Regions from separate parts of the Microbacterium sp. Z11_20 genome, predicted to be linked through region 1. Evidence: predicted binding sites of a transcription regulator. Region 1 holds the regulator's gene; the other holds the start of a gene.
What was found. The regulator HrcA, encoded in region 1, represses chaperone genes, less so after heat shock. The targets are predictions, from matches to a motif close to TTNGCACTCGNNNNNNNCGAGTGCNAA.
Positions count from the first base shown of each region.

Region 2: groES (co-chaperone GroES) is a predicted target of HrcA. The motif match lies at 3,075-3,101, and genes of this name have one in related genera.

Region 1 is NZ_JBXVOQ010000001.1:792,464-797,614, forward strand. It holds gene AC2DFQ_RS03840 (16S rRNA (uracil(1498)-N(3))-methyltransferase) at 1-581, opposite strand, end outside; gene dnaJ (molecular chaperone DnaJ) at 585-1,709, opposite strand; gene hrcA (heat-inducible transcriptional repressor HrcA) at 1,761-2,801, opposite strand; gene hemW (radical SAM family heme chaperone HemW) at 2,884-4,101, opposite strand; gene AC2DFQ_RS03860 (DUF1990 domain-containing protein) at 4,101-4,751, opposite strand; gene lepA (translation elongation factor 4) at 4,914-5,151, opposite strand, start outside.
Region 2 is NZ_JBXVOQ010000003.1:318,761-323,911, reverse strand. It holds gene AC2DFQ_RS09555 (ABC transporter substrate-binding protein) at 88-1,431, opposite strand; gene rarD (EamA family transporter RarD) at 1,594-2,559, opposite strand; gene groES (co-chaperone GroES) at 2,690-2,986, opposite strand; gene AC2DFQ_RS09540 (class I SAM-dependent methyltransferase) at 3,138-4,328, shown strand; gene AC2DFQ_RS09535 (hypothetical protein) at 4,426-4,992, opposite strand; gene tsaD (tRNA (adenosine(37)-N6)-threonylcarbamoyltransferase complex transferase subunit TsaD) at 4,989-5,151, opposite strand, start outside.

The sequences.
Region 1 (5,151 bases):
ACGACCACGGCGATATCACGCTGTCCGGCACGCAGGTCGAGGCCGGTCAGCGCACGGGATGCGGAGGGTTCGAGCACCAGCATCCGCATCGACCCGGTCATCCGGGTCAGTGCGGCCGTGTCGACAGGGTCAGCCACCTCGGGAAGCCACGCGCGATGGGCCTGTTTGGCGGCCTCGCGCACGATCGTCCGCCACCGGGTGAGAGCCTTGTCGACCTTGCCGTCCCACCGCGAGATGCTGCGCTCGGCCTGCCACGGGATGATGCGGTCGACGCCGAGCTCGGTCGCCGCCTGCACCGCCAGCTCGTCCCGGTCGCCCTTGGCGAGGGCCTGGACGAGGGTGAGGGTCGGTGAAGGCGCCGCGACTTCGGTCCGGGTCGCCACGCGCACGACGACCTCCCGCGCCGACACCGCCGCGGCCGCGCCCTCGAGCCACGTGCCGCGCCCGTCGCCGACGGTCACCGTCTCGCCCGCCCGCAGACGCCGCACGTTCGCGGCGTGATGCGCTTCGGTGCCGCTGAGCACCACGTCGTCGCCGGGCTGCGCGTCGGAGGCATCCTCGGCCAGGAAGTGCAGCGCCACGGCTCAGCCGTTCCGGAAGCGGTCGCGCAGCTTCGAGAACAGTCCCTGGTGGAATTCGGCCAGATGCGGAGACGGCGACTTGGTGCGGCGCGCGAACTCCTCGATCAGGGCCCGTTCCTTCGCGTCCAGACGGGTGGGTGTGACCACGTGCACGCCCACGCGCAGGTCGCCGCGCTGCGTTCCCCGCAGCGGGGTGACGCCACGGCCCTTGATCGTGAGCACGTCGCCGGACTGCACACCGGGGCGCACCTCGAGTTCGACCTCGCCGTCCAGCGCCTCGATCGTGGTTTCCGTGCCCAGGATCGCGTCGGGCATCGACACCTCCAGGGTCGCCAGAAGGTCGTCGCCCTCTCGGCTGAACACCTCGTGCGGGGCGACGTTGATCTCCAGGTAGAGATCTCCGTTCGGGCCTCCCGCGGGGCCGACCTCGCCCGACCCGGGCATCTGCAGGCGCAAGCCGGTCTCGACGCCCGCGGGGATGTCGACGGACACGGTTCGGCGTGCGCGCACGCGTCCCTGCCCCTGGCAGGTGGCGCACGGGTAAGGGATGGTCGTCCCGTAGCCCTGGCATGTGGCACAGGGCTGAGAGGTGACGACGTTGCCGAGGAGGCTCCGCACGGTGCGCTGCACGTTTCCGGTTCCGTGGCAGATGTCGCACGTCACCTCCGACGTACCGGGCTGACAGCACGACCCCTGGCAGGTCTCGCACAGCACGGCCGTGTCGACGTCGAGGTCGCGGTGCACTCCGAACACGACATCGCCGAGCTCGAGCGTGACGCGCACCAGGGCGTCCTGACCGCGCTCACGGCGAGACCGGGGACGCCCGCCCCGGCCTCCGCCGCCGGCGCCGCCGAAGAACGTCTCGAAGATGTCGCTGAACCCGCCGAACCCCGCCGCGCCCCCGGCACCCCCGAACGGGTTCGAGTCGCCGCCCATGTCGTAGCGGCGACGCTGGTCCGGATCGCTCAGCACGTCGTACGCGTGTGTGACGAGTTTGAATCGTTCGGCCGCACCCTCGCCGGGGTTGACGTCGGGGTGGAGTTCGCGCGCAAGCCGCCGGTAGGCGCGCTTGATGTCGTCCGCAGACGCGTCGCGCGCGACGCCGAGGACCTCGTAATGGTCAGCCACAATCGCCTTCCTGCCCGCGTACAGCGGGACCGTTCGAAGACCGGATGCGCCTCAGCGGCCGTTCTCGTCCTCTTCGAGCATCCGGGTCAGATAGTGCGCGACGGCGCGAACCGCCGCGAGGTTTGAGGGGTAGTCCATCCGCGTGGGGCCGAGCAGGCCCACGCGGGCGCCGCTGGCCGGCGCGTCGTAGTGGCCGATGAGCACGGATGCCTCGGGCAGCCCGAACGGCTCGTTCTCGCGCCCGATGCTCGCCGACAGGCCTTGATCGTCGGCGACCATCTCACTCATGAGGCGCAGCAGCGTCACCTGCTCCTCGATCGCCTCCAGGAGCGGGTAGATGCTGCCACGGAAGTCGGATTCGCGGCGCGCCAGCGTCGCCGCCCCGGCCATGACCAGACGGTCCTGACGGAATTCCTCGAGCTCTTCGGCGAGGACACGCAGGATCGGGTACGCCATCGCGTCCAGGCCGCCACCGGTCGGCGGCGCTTCGCTGAGGAGCCCGCCCAGTCGTTCGGCGCCGTCGCGTACCGATCGGCCGACCAGCAGGGCTCCGATCCGAGCGCGCAGCTGCACGAGATCGGCGTCGCTCGGCTCTTCCCGGGAGAAGGCGATGCGCTGGGTGACACGTCCGGTGTCGGTGACGACGACCACGAGCATCCGCCCACCGCCGAGACCCACCAGTTCGACGTGCGTCACATTCGCGGTGGCAAACGACGGATACTGCACCATCGCCACCTGCCCGGTCAGCCGGGTGAGGGCGCGCACCGTGCGCCCGAGCAGATCGTCGAGATCTCCGGAGTCGCCGAGGAACGACGCGATCGCCGCGCGCTGGGCCTGGGAGAGGGGCCGCAGGTCCGCCAGGTGGTCGACGAAGACGCGGTACCCCTTGTCGGTGGGCACGCGTCCGGACGATGTGTGCGGCGCGGCGATGAGGTCTTCGTCTTCCAGCAGCGCCATGTCGTTGCGGATGGTGGCCGCAGACACCCCGAAGGCGTGGCGATCGACGATCGCCTTGCTGCCTACCGGCTCATGCGTATCGACGTAGTCCTGCACGATGGCTCGCAGCACCTGGAGCCCGCGTTCCGTGACCATGGCACCCCTCCCCCGCGACCGTTGGCACTCGTTGTCGTTGAGTGCCAATTCTAGCGGATGAGGCCGGATCTCAGCCTGAGGCTCACTGGGTGAGCGTGTGGACGACGGCGTCGGCGAGGAGCCGGCCCCGCCTGGTCAGCACGACGCGCCCGCGCACGGCGTCGGTGCCCTCGACGAGGCCGTCCGCCACGAGCCCGGCGACGGCGTGCCGGCCCTCTGCGAGCAACTCCGCGACGGGGATCCCCTCGCGGATGCGCGAGCGCAGCAGCACGGCCTCGAGCCGCTGCGCTTCGGCATCGGGACGCTCGCGCCCGGCCGCGGGCGATGCCCCCTGCGAGAGCCGCGCCGCGTAGGCGGCGGGGTGGCGCACATTCCACCACCGCATCCCGCCGACATGGCTGTGCGCACCGGGGCCATAACCCCACCAGTCGGTGCCGCGCCAGTAGGCGAGGTTGTGCCGGGAGCGGTGCTGCGGGGTGCGCGCCCAGTTGGAGACCTCGTACCACTCGAGTCCGGCGGCACCGAGCAGATCGTCGGCCAGCTCGTACATGTCGGCTTGCAGATCGTCGTCGGGCTGGGCGAGTTCGCCGCGCCGGATCTGCCGCGCGAGCCGCGTGCCGTCCTCGACGATGAGTGCGTACGCGGAGAGATGATCGGGTTCGAGGGAGATCGCCTCCTCGAGCGAGAGCCGCCAGTCCTCGAGCGACTCGCCCGGGGTGCCGTAGATGAGATCGACGCTGACGTCGAGCCCGGCGGCTCGGGCCGCGGCGACCGCGGTGCGGACATTGGCCGGGTTGTGCGTGCGATCGAGGGCCGCGAGGACGTGCGGGCGGGTCGATTGCATGCCGATCGACATCCGGGTCACCCCGGCCGATGCCAGCTCGTTCGCGACCGCATCCGTCACGGTGTCGGGATTGGCCTCGACGGTCACTTCGGCTCCGTCGGCCACCCCGAAGGCCCGGCGCACTCCCCCCAGCATCCGCGCCAGGTCACCGGGCGGCAGGAGCGTCGGTGTGCCGCCGCCGAAGAAGATCGTCGAGGCCGGCCGCAGCGGGCCCGTCGCGGCGAGGACGCCCACGGACTGGTCGATCTCCCGCACGAGCGTGTCGGCGTACTGGTCCTGCCGCGCCCCGCGCAGTTCGGACGCGGTGTAGGTGTTGAAGTCGCAGTAGCCGCAGCGCACACGACAGAACGGCACGTGCAGATACACGCCGAAGTCGACGGCCGGATCGGTACGGATGTCCGCGGGCAGTGCCCCGTCGAGGGGAGCGGGATCGCCGAGGGGAAGGGCAGCGCCCATCAGCGGGACGTCGCGTACAGCGGGGAGATGGCGCGCAGGTATCGCTGGAAGAGCTCACGCCGGCGGTGGCGGACGAGACGCGGGTAGAGGCGGTACACGAGCGCGGCGGGGGCGTCGAAGGCGCGGACGGTGAACCAGACCTCGTCGTTGTCGCGCCACTCCAGGAGGAAGAACTCCTCCCCGCTGACCACGGATTCGCCGACGGTTCCGAGGGTGAACCCCACCCGTCGTGGCTCCTCGATCACGGAGATGACGCGCAGCTCGCCTTCCGCGCTCATCCGGTTCACGCGACCGCGCAGGCGCACGGTGGTCCCGGGGGCGACGAACGGGGTGCCGTCGGCGTCGAAGTGCTGGTCGGTCTCGAGCCGGCTCGGAGCGACCGGGTTCCCCTCGGCGTCATACCCCACGCCGGTGTACATCGGTCCCTGAGCGGGGCGCACGTCGGTGAGCGTGAGGCCGCCCTCACGCTGCGCCGACCACGACAGCAGCGCCTCGCTGGCCCCGGCGAAGCGCTCCTGGCCACTCCCGATCCGCCAGCTCTCCTCGGCCGGAATCGACCGCTCCGGCGGGTACTGCATCAGATCGGACGCCTGCGTGCCCCCCACGGCGGCGTAGTCGACCGTCTCGTCTCGAAAGGTCCCACGGCGCATGAGTCCAGGGTACTTCGGCTTTCCGTGCGTTGCGCCCGAGCCGCCGCGCCGCCGCCATCGCCTCCGCACGAATCCGGTGGCCCGGCGAGAATCCGGCCGGCTGCGGGATTCTCGCCGCGCGGGTGGATTCTCGGGGATTCGGGTGCGGAGGAGGGGGAACGGCTACTTGCCGTCGACGTCGCCGGAGAGCGCCGCGATGAACGCCTCCTGGGGGACCTCGACCCGGCCGACCATCTTCATGCGCTTCTTGCCCTCTTTCTGCTTCTCGAGGAGCTTGCGCTTGCGCGTGATGTCACCGCCGTAGCACTTGGCGAGCACGTCCTTGCGGATCGCGCGGATGTTCTCACGGGCGATGATGCGCGCGCCGATGGCGGCCTGGATGGGCACCTCGAACTGCTGG
Region 2 (5,151 bases), on a different contig from region 1:
CAGAAGCCGTCCCCCGAAGGCCCCCGGGCGGCCGGGCACGTAGAAGGGCCCCGGTCGAAGACCGGGGCCCTTCCGCTACAGGATCGCTCAGCCGATGTTGAGGAACTCGTAGTTGTTGTCGGCGCCGTACTCGAAGACACCGATCGTGGCCTCGGTCGGGTCGCCCACCTCGTTGAAGGTGATCGGCCCGGAGACACCGTCGTAGTCCGCGGTCTCGCCGGCGATGATGATGTCGGCGCACTCCGCGAACGTCGTGCAGGTCGTGCCGCCGTCGGCACCCGAGACGGACTGCAGGTTCGCCGCCACATCCGGACCCGCCGTCGAGCCGGCCTGCAGCGCCGCCAGGGCGAGCAGGACCACGGCGTCGTACGACTCCGGTGCGTAGGTGAAGTCGGCCAGTTCAGGCTGACCCTGACCCGTCCAGTACGCCTGCAGCTCGGTGCGGAACGTCTCGATGGCCGCGGGGTCGACCGCCGGGTAGGTGCCCTTGGTGCCTTCCAGGGTTCCCTCCTCGAACTCGTCACCGAAGTTCGCGAGGTTGCCGTCCACCATGTAGAGCTTGTCTGCCGGGTAGTCCGCGCCGACCAGCTCGGGGATCATCGTCGTGACCTCTTCGAAGGTGATGAGGGCGATCGAGTCGGGGTCGGCGGCGAGAACGTCCTCGACCTGGGCCGAGAAGTTCGTGTCACCCGTGTTGTACAGCGACGCGGCGACGACCTCGCCACCGGCCGCCTCGAAGGCATCCCTGGTGAAGCACGCGAGTCCGGTGCCGTACGAGTCGTTCAGCACGATCATGCCGAGGGTCTCGTTGCCGTCGCCGGCGATCAGGTTGCCGAGCACCTCGCCCTGGAGCACGTCCGAGGGAGCGGTGCGCCAGTACAGGCCGTTGTCCTCGTAGCCCGTGAAGGCGGCCGAGGTGTTGGCCGGCGAGAACTGGATGGCGCCGGCGGCGATCACCTGGTCGATGAACTGCAGCGACGTGCCCGACGATGCGGCACCGACGATGGCGGTGGCTCCCTCGCCCAGCAGACGCGGAATCTCGGTCTCGTACGCCTTGTTGTCGGTGTCGCCCGAGTCGCCCTGGATGAGGTCGATCGTGATGCCCTTGCCGGCGGCGTTGATCTGCGACGCGGCGAAGTCGGTGGCCGAGATCTCCGGCGGTCCGAGGAAGGCGAGGTTTCCGGTGACCGGGAGCGCTGTACCGATCGTGTAGGTCAGGTCAGTCCCCGGACCACCGGTCGTCTCGACGTACTCGGGCGTGTACGACGCCGGTGCTGCTTCATCGCAGTCGATGGGGAACTCGAATCCCCCCTCGGATGCTTCGGGCGTGCTGCCGCCACCGGTACATCCGGCGAGGATGAGCGCAGCCGCGCCGACCATGGCGAATCCCCCCATGGCCTTCGTGGTGCGTGAACGTGTAAGGACGCTCATGTAGTGCTCCTTGATGAGTCGGGAACGCGGGGAAACGGGTTTCGCCGCGTCGATTGTGACCAACCTAACGGCGTGCGCGTCTCGTCGAGGTTCCCGTTCGTTAACGATGTGTAACGGGACCCAATCGTTATCTGGTGGGTCCGGATGCCGGAAAACCCGCGCTCAGGTGAGGTCAGCCACGTCGGAGGCGGTGCGGCGTCCGCGCCGCGCCGCGCGGAGCGAGTCGATCGTGAGCAGCACGAGCGCGACCCACACGAGACCGAATCCGATCCATCGTTCGAGCGGCATGGGTTCGCTCAGCACCCACACTCCGATCGAGAACTGGAGGATCGGGGCCACGAACTGCAGCATCCCCATGACGGTGAGCGGCGTTCGACGGGCGCCGGCCGCGAAGAACAGCAGCGGGATTGCGGTGACCGCGCCGGCCAGGAGGAGCAGGATGCCGTGCCCGACGCCGGCGGTCGCCAGCGTCAGACCGGACGTGGCGCCGACGATCGCCAGCTGCACGAGCGCGACGGGGGTGAGCCACGCCGACTCCAGGGTGAGCCCGCTGACGGCGTCGACGGCACCCCCGATCTTGTTCTTGACCAGGCCGTACAGCCCGAAGGAGAACGCCAGGCCCAGCGCGATCCACGGGAACGCGCCGTATCCGACGACGATCACCCCGACGGCGACCGCCGCGATGCCCAGCGCCACCCACTGCGTGACCCGCACGCGTTCGCGGAGGACGACGACCCCGAGCACGACCGTCACGAGCGGGTTGATGAAGTACCCGAGGCTCGTTTCCACGACGTGGCCGGTGAGGGTCGCGAGGACGTACACCTGCCAGTTGACGTAGATCAGGGCGCCGGCCAGCGCCGTCAAGCCGAGCAGACGCGGCTGCCGGATGATCGCCAGCAGGGGCCGCCACGCGCGGGTGACGGCGAGCAGCACGACGCAGAACACCAGCGACAGGACGATCCGCCAGGCGACGAGCTCCCACGGACCGGTCGGCAGGAGCGCGACGAAGTACAGCGGAAGGACGCCCCACAGCAGGTAGGCGGCGAACGCGTAGCCGACGCCGAGCAGCCTCTCCCGGGCGTCCGAGGCGGTGGATGCGGCGGGGGTGCTGGGCGTCGTCCGATCCACTCCCCCAGCCTACGGTCGGATGCCGACGGCGAGCGCCGGATGCCGCGCTCCTCGGCCGGGGACGCCCGCCGGGAACGCGGAAGGCCCCGGATGCCGAAGCATCCGGGGCCTTCCGGTGAGAGCTGTGGCGTCAGCGAACGACGACGGCGAGCACGTCGCGCGCGGAGAGCACGAGGTACTCGTCGGCACCGAACTTGACCTCGGTACCGCCGTACTTGCTGTAGATGACGCGGTCGCCGACGGCGACGTCCAGCGGGACGCGGTTGCCATTATCGTCGATGCGGCCCGGCCCGACGGCCACGACCTCGCCCTCCTGGGGCTTCTCCTTGGCAGTGTCAGGGATGACGAGACCACTGGAGGTGGTCTGCTCTGCCTCGACCTGCTGGATGACGATGCGGTCCTCGAGCGGCTTGATGGAAACCGACACGGTCTACCTCTTCTTTCTTGACGCTTCGGTACAGAAGACTCGTTAGCACCCACGCATGGCGAGTGCTAACGCCAGTGTACGGAAAGAGTTGGCACTCCCGCAACGCGAGTGCCAACTCCGTACGACTGAGGGTCGCGCCTAGGGTGGGGTGGTGGACATGGCGGAGTTGACGGCGCTGCTCACCGGCGAGGGGCTTCGGCTGCTGGACGAGGCCGGCGAGATCACCTCCACCGCCGAGGTCGCCCGGACCGTCTCTCGGCTGCGGGCGGCAGGGCACTCCCCCGACCTGGTCTCCGCGGTGGTCGGGCAGGCACGGCTGCGTGCACGGGCCCGCGCGAAGTTCGGCGACTTCGCCGAGCGGATGCTGTTCACCCGCGCCGGGCTCGAACAGGCCACGCGGCTGTCGGTCGCGGCGCGCCACGCGGGACGGTTCCGTGCCGCGGGCGTGGAGAGCGTCGCCGACCTCGGGTGCGGCATCGGCGGCGATGCCCTGGGCTTCGCCGCGCTCGGCCTCCGCGTGCTCGCCGTCGACGCCGACGAGGTGACCGCCGCGATCGCGGCGTACAACCTCGCCCCGTTCGGCGACGCGGTGACGGTGCAGCACGGCAGCGCCGAGGCATCCGATCTGGCGGGCGTCGAGGCCGTGTGGCTGGACCCCGCGCGGCGCACGGCGGGGCACACCGAGACGGTGCGGGTCGGCGCCGGAGATTACTCGCCCCCGCTCGAGTGGGCCTTCGGGGTTCTGGCGCGCATGCCCGGCGGGATGAAGCTCGGCCCGGCGTTCGACCGCGACGCGATCCCCGCCGATGCCGAAGCGCAGTGGGTGAGCGCCGACGGATCGACGGTCGAGCTCGTGCTGTGGACGGGTGCGCTCGCGCGGGACGGCGTGCGCCGCGCGGCGCTGGTGACCCGCGGGGATGACGCGTGGGAGCTCACGGCGGGCGCCGACACGGAGGACGAACCGGTGCGGATGCTCGGGGCGTACGTGCACGAACCCGATGGCGCGGTCATCCGGGCCCGACTCATCGGCGACGTCGCCCGGGCGCTCCACGCCGGGATGCTCGCGCCCGGCATGGCCTACCTCACCTCCGACGAAGCACTGACGAGCCCCTTCGTGTCGTCCTTCCGCGTGCGCGAGGAGGTGCCGTTCGAAACCCGGGCGCTCGCCCGGGTGCTGCGCGAGCGTGGGATCGGAACGCTGGAGATCAAGAAGCGCGGCGTGGATGTCGACCCCGCGGTGCTGCGCACGAAGCTCGGCCTGCGCGGCGAGGACTCGGCGACGCTGATCCTCACGCGGGTCGGCAAGCGCCGGCTCGCCGTGCTGGCCGACCGCGTCTCCTGAGCCGTCGCGACGCGACGTCGGTCCGGAGGGAAGCGCGGGTCAGGAGAGGGAAGCGCGGGTCAGGCGGCAAGCGCGGGTCAGGAGAGGGAAGCGCGGGTCAGGAGAGGGAAAGCTGCGGCATCGCCCACACGAGCCACCCGGCGCTGTACACGATCGACACGAGGCTCAGCACCAGCGCCCACACCCCGATCGCCCGGGACTCCCCCGCCCGGCACAGGGTGATGATCGCCACGACGACGCCGGCGACGCCGGCCGGCAGCATCCACCCGACGAAGATCGATGCCGTCAGGGCGACGATTGCGAGCCCGAGCGCCCACGGACCGACCCGCGCGCGTCGCCGTGCCGGAGGAGGCGCCCACTCGAGGTGCTCCCCTTCGACGGGTCCTTCCGCCGCCACGATCACCGGAGCGGTCGGGAGCTCGCGATAGCCCTCGCGCGCGGCGCCGGGGATACGGGATGCCGCGGGCGCGACGATCACGTCGGGCGACGGCGGCTCGACCACGGGTGGGTGAAGAGTCGCCGGTGGCGTGTCGAGCGCAGCATCCACGCCCCGGAGGTCAGGGGCTGCCGCCGGCTGCACCGCGGCCTCCGCGCTCTCCTCGATCGGCCGGGCGTCGGGTTCGTCGGCGCTGCGCGGAGCGCGGCCGGGCGCGACGTCGCTCATCCGGCGGCCTCCTCGGCGACCTGGATCTCGGTGACCGGCAGGGTCGAGTCCGCCCCGAATGCGATCGTGGACGGACGGCGGCCCGAGGCGATCAGCTCGGCCGCGAGCGCGGCGATCATCGCACCGTTGTCGGTGCACAGCCGCAGCGGCGGGATCCGC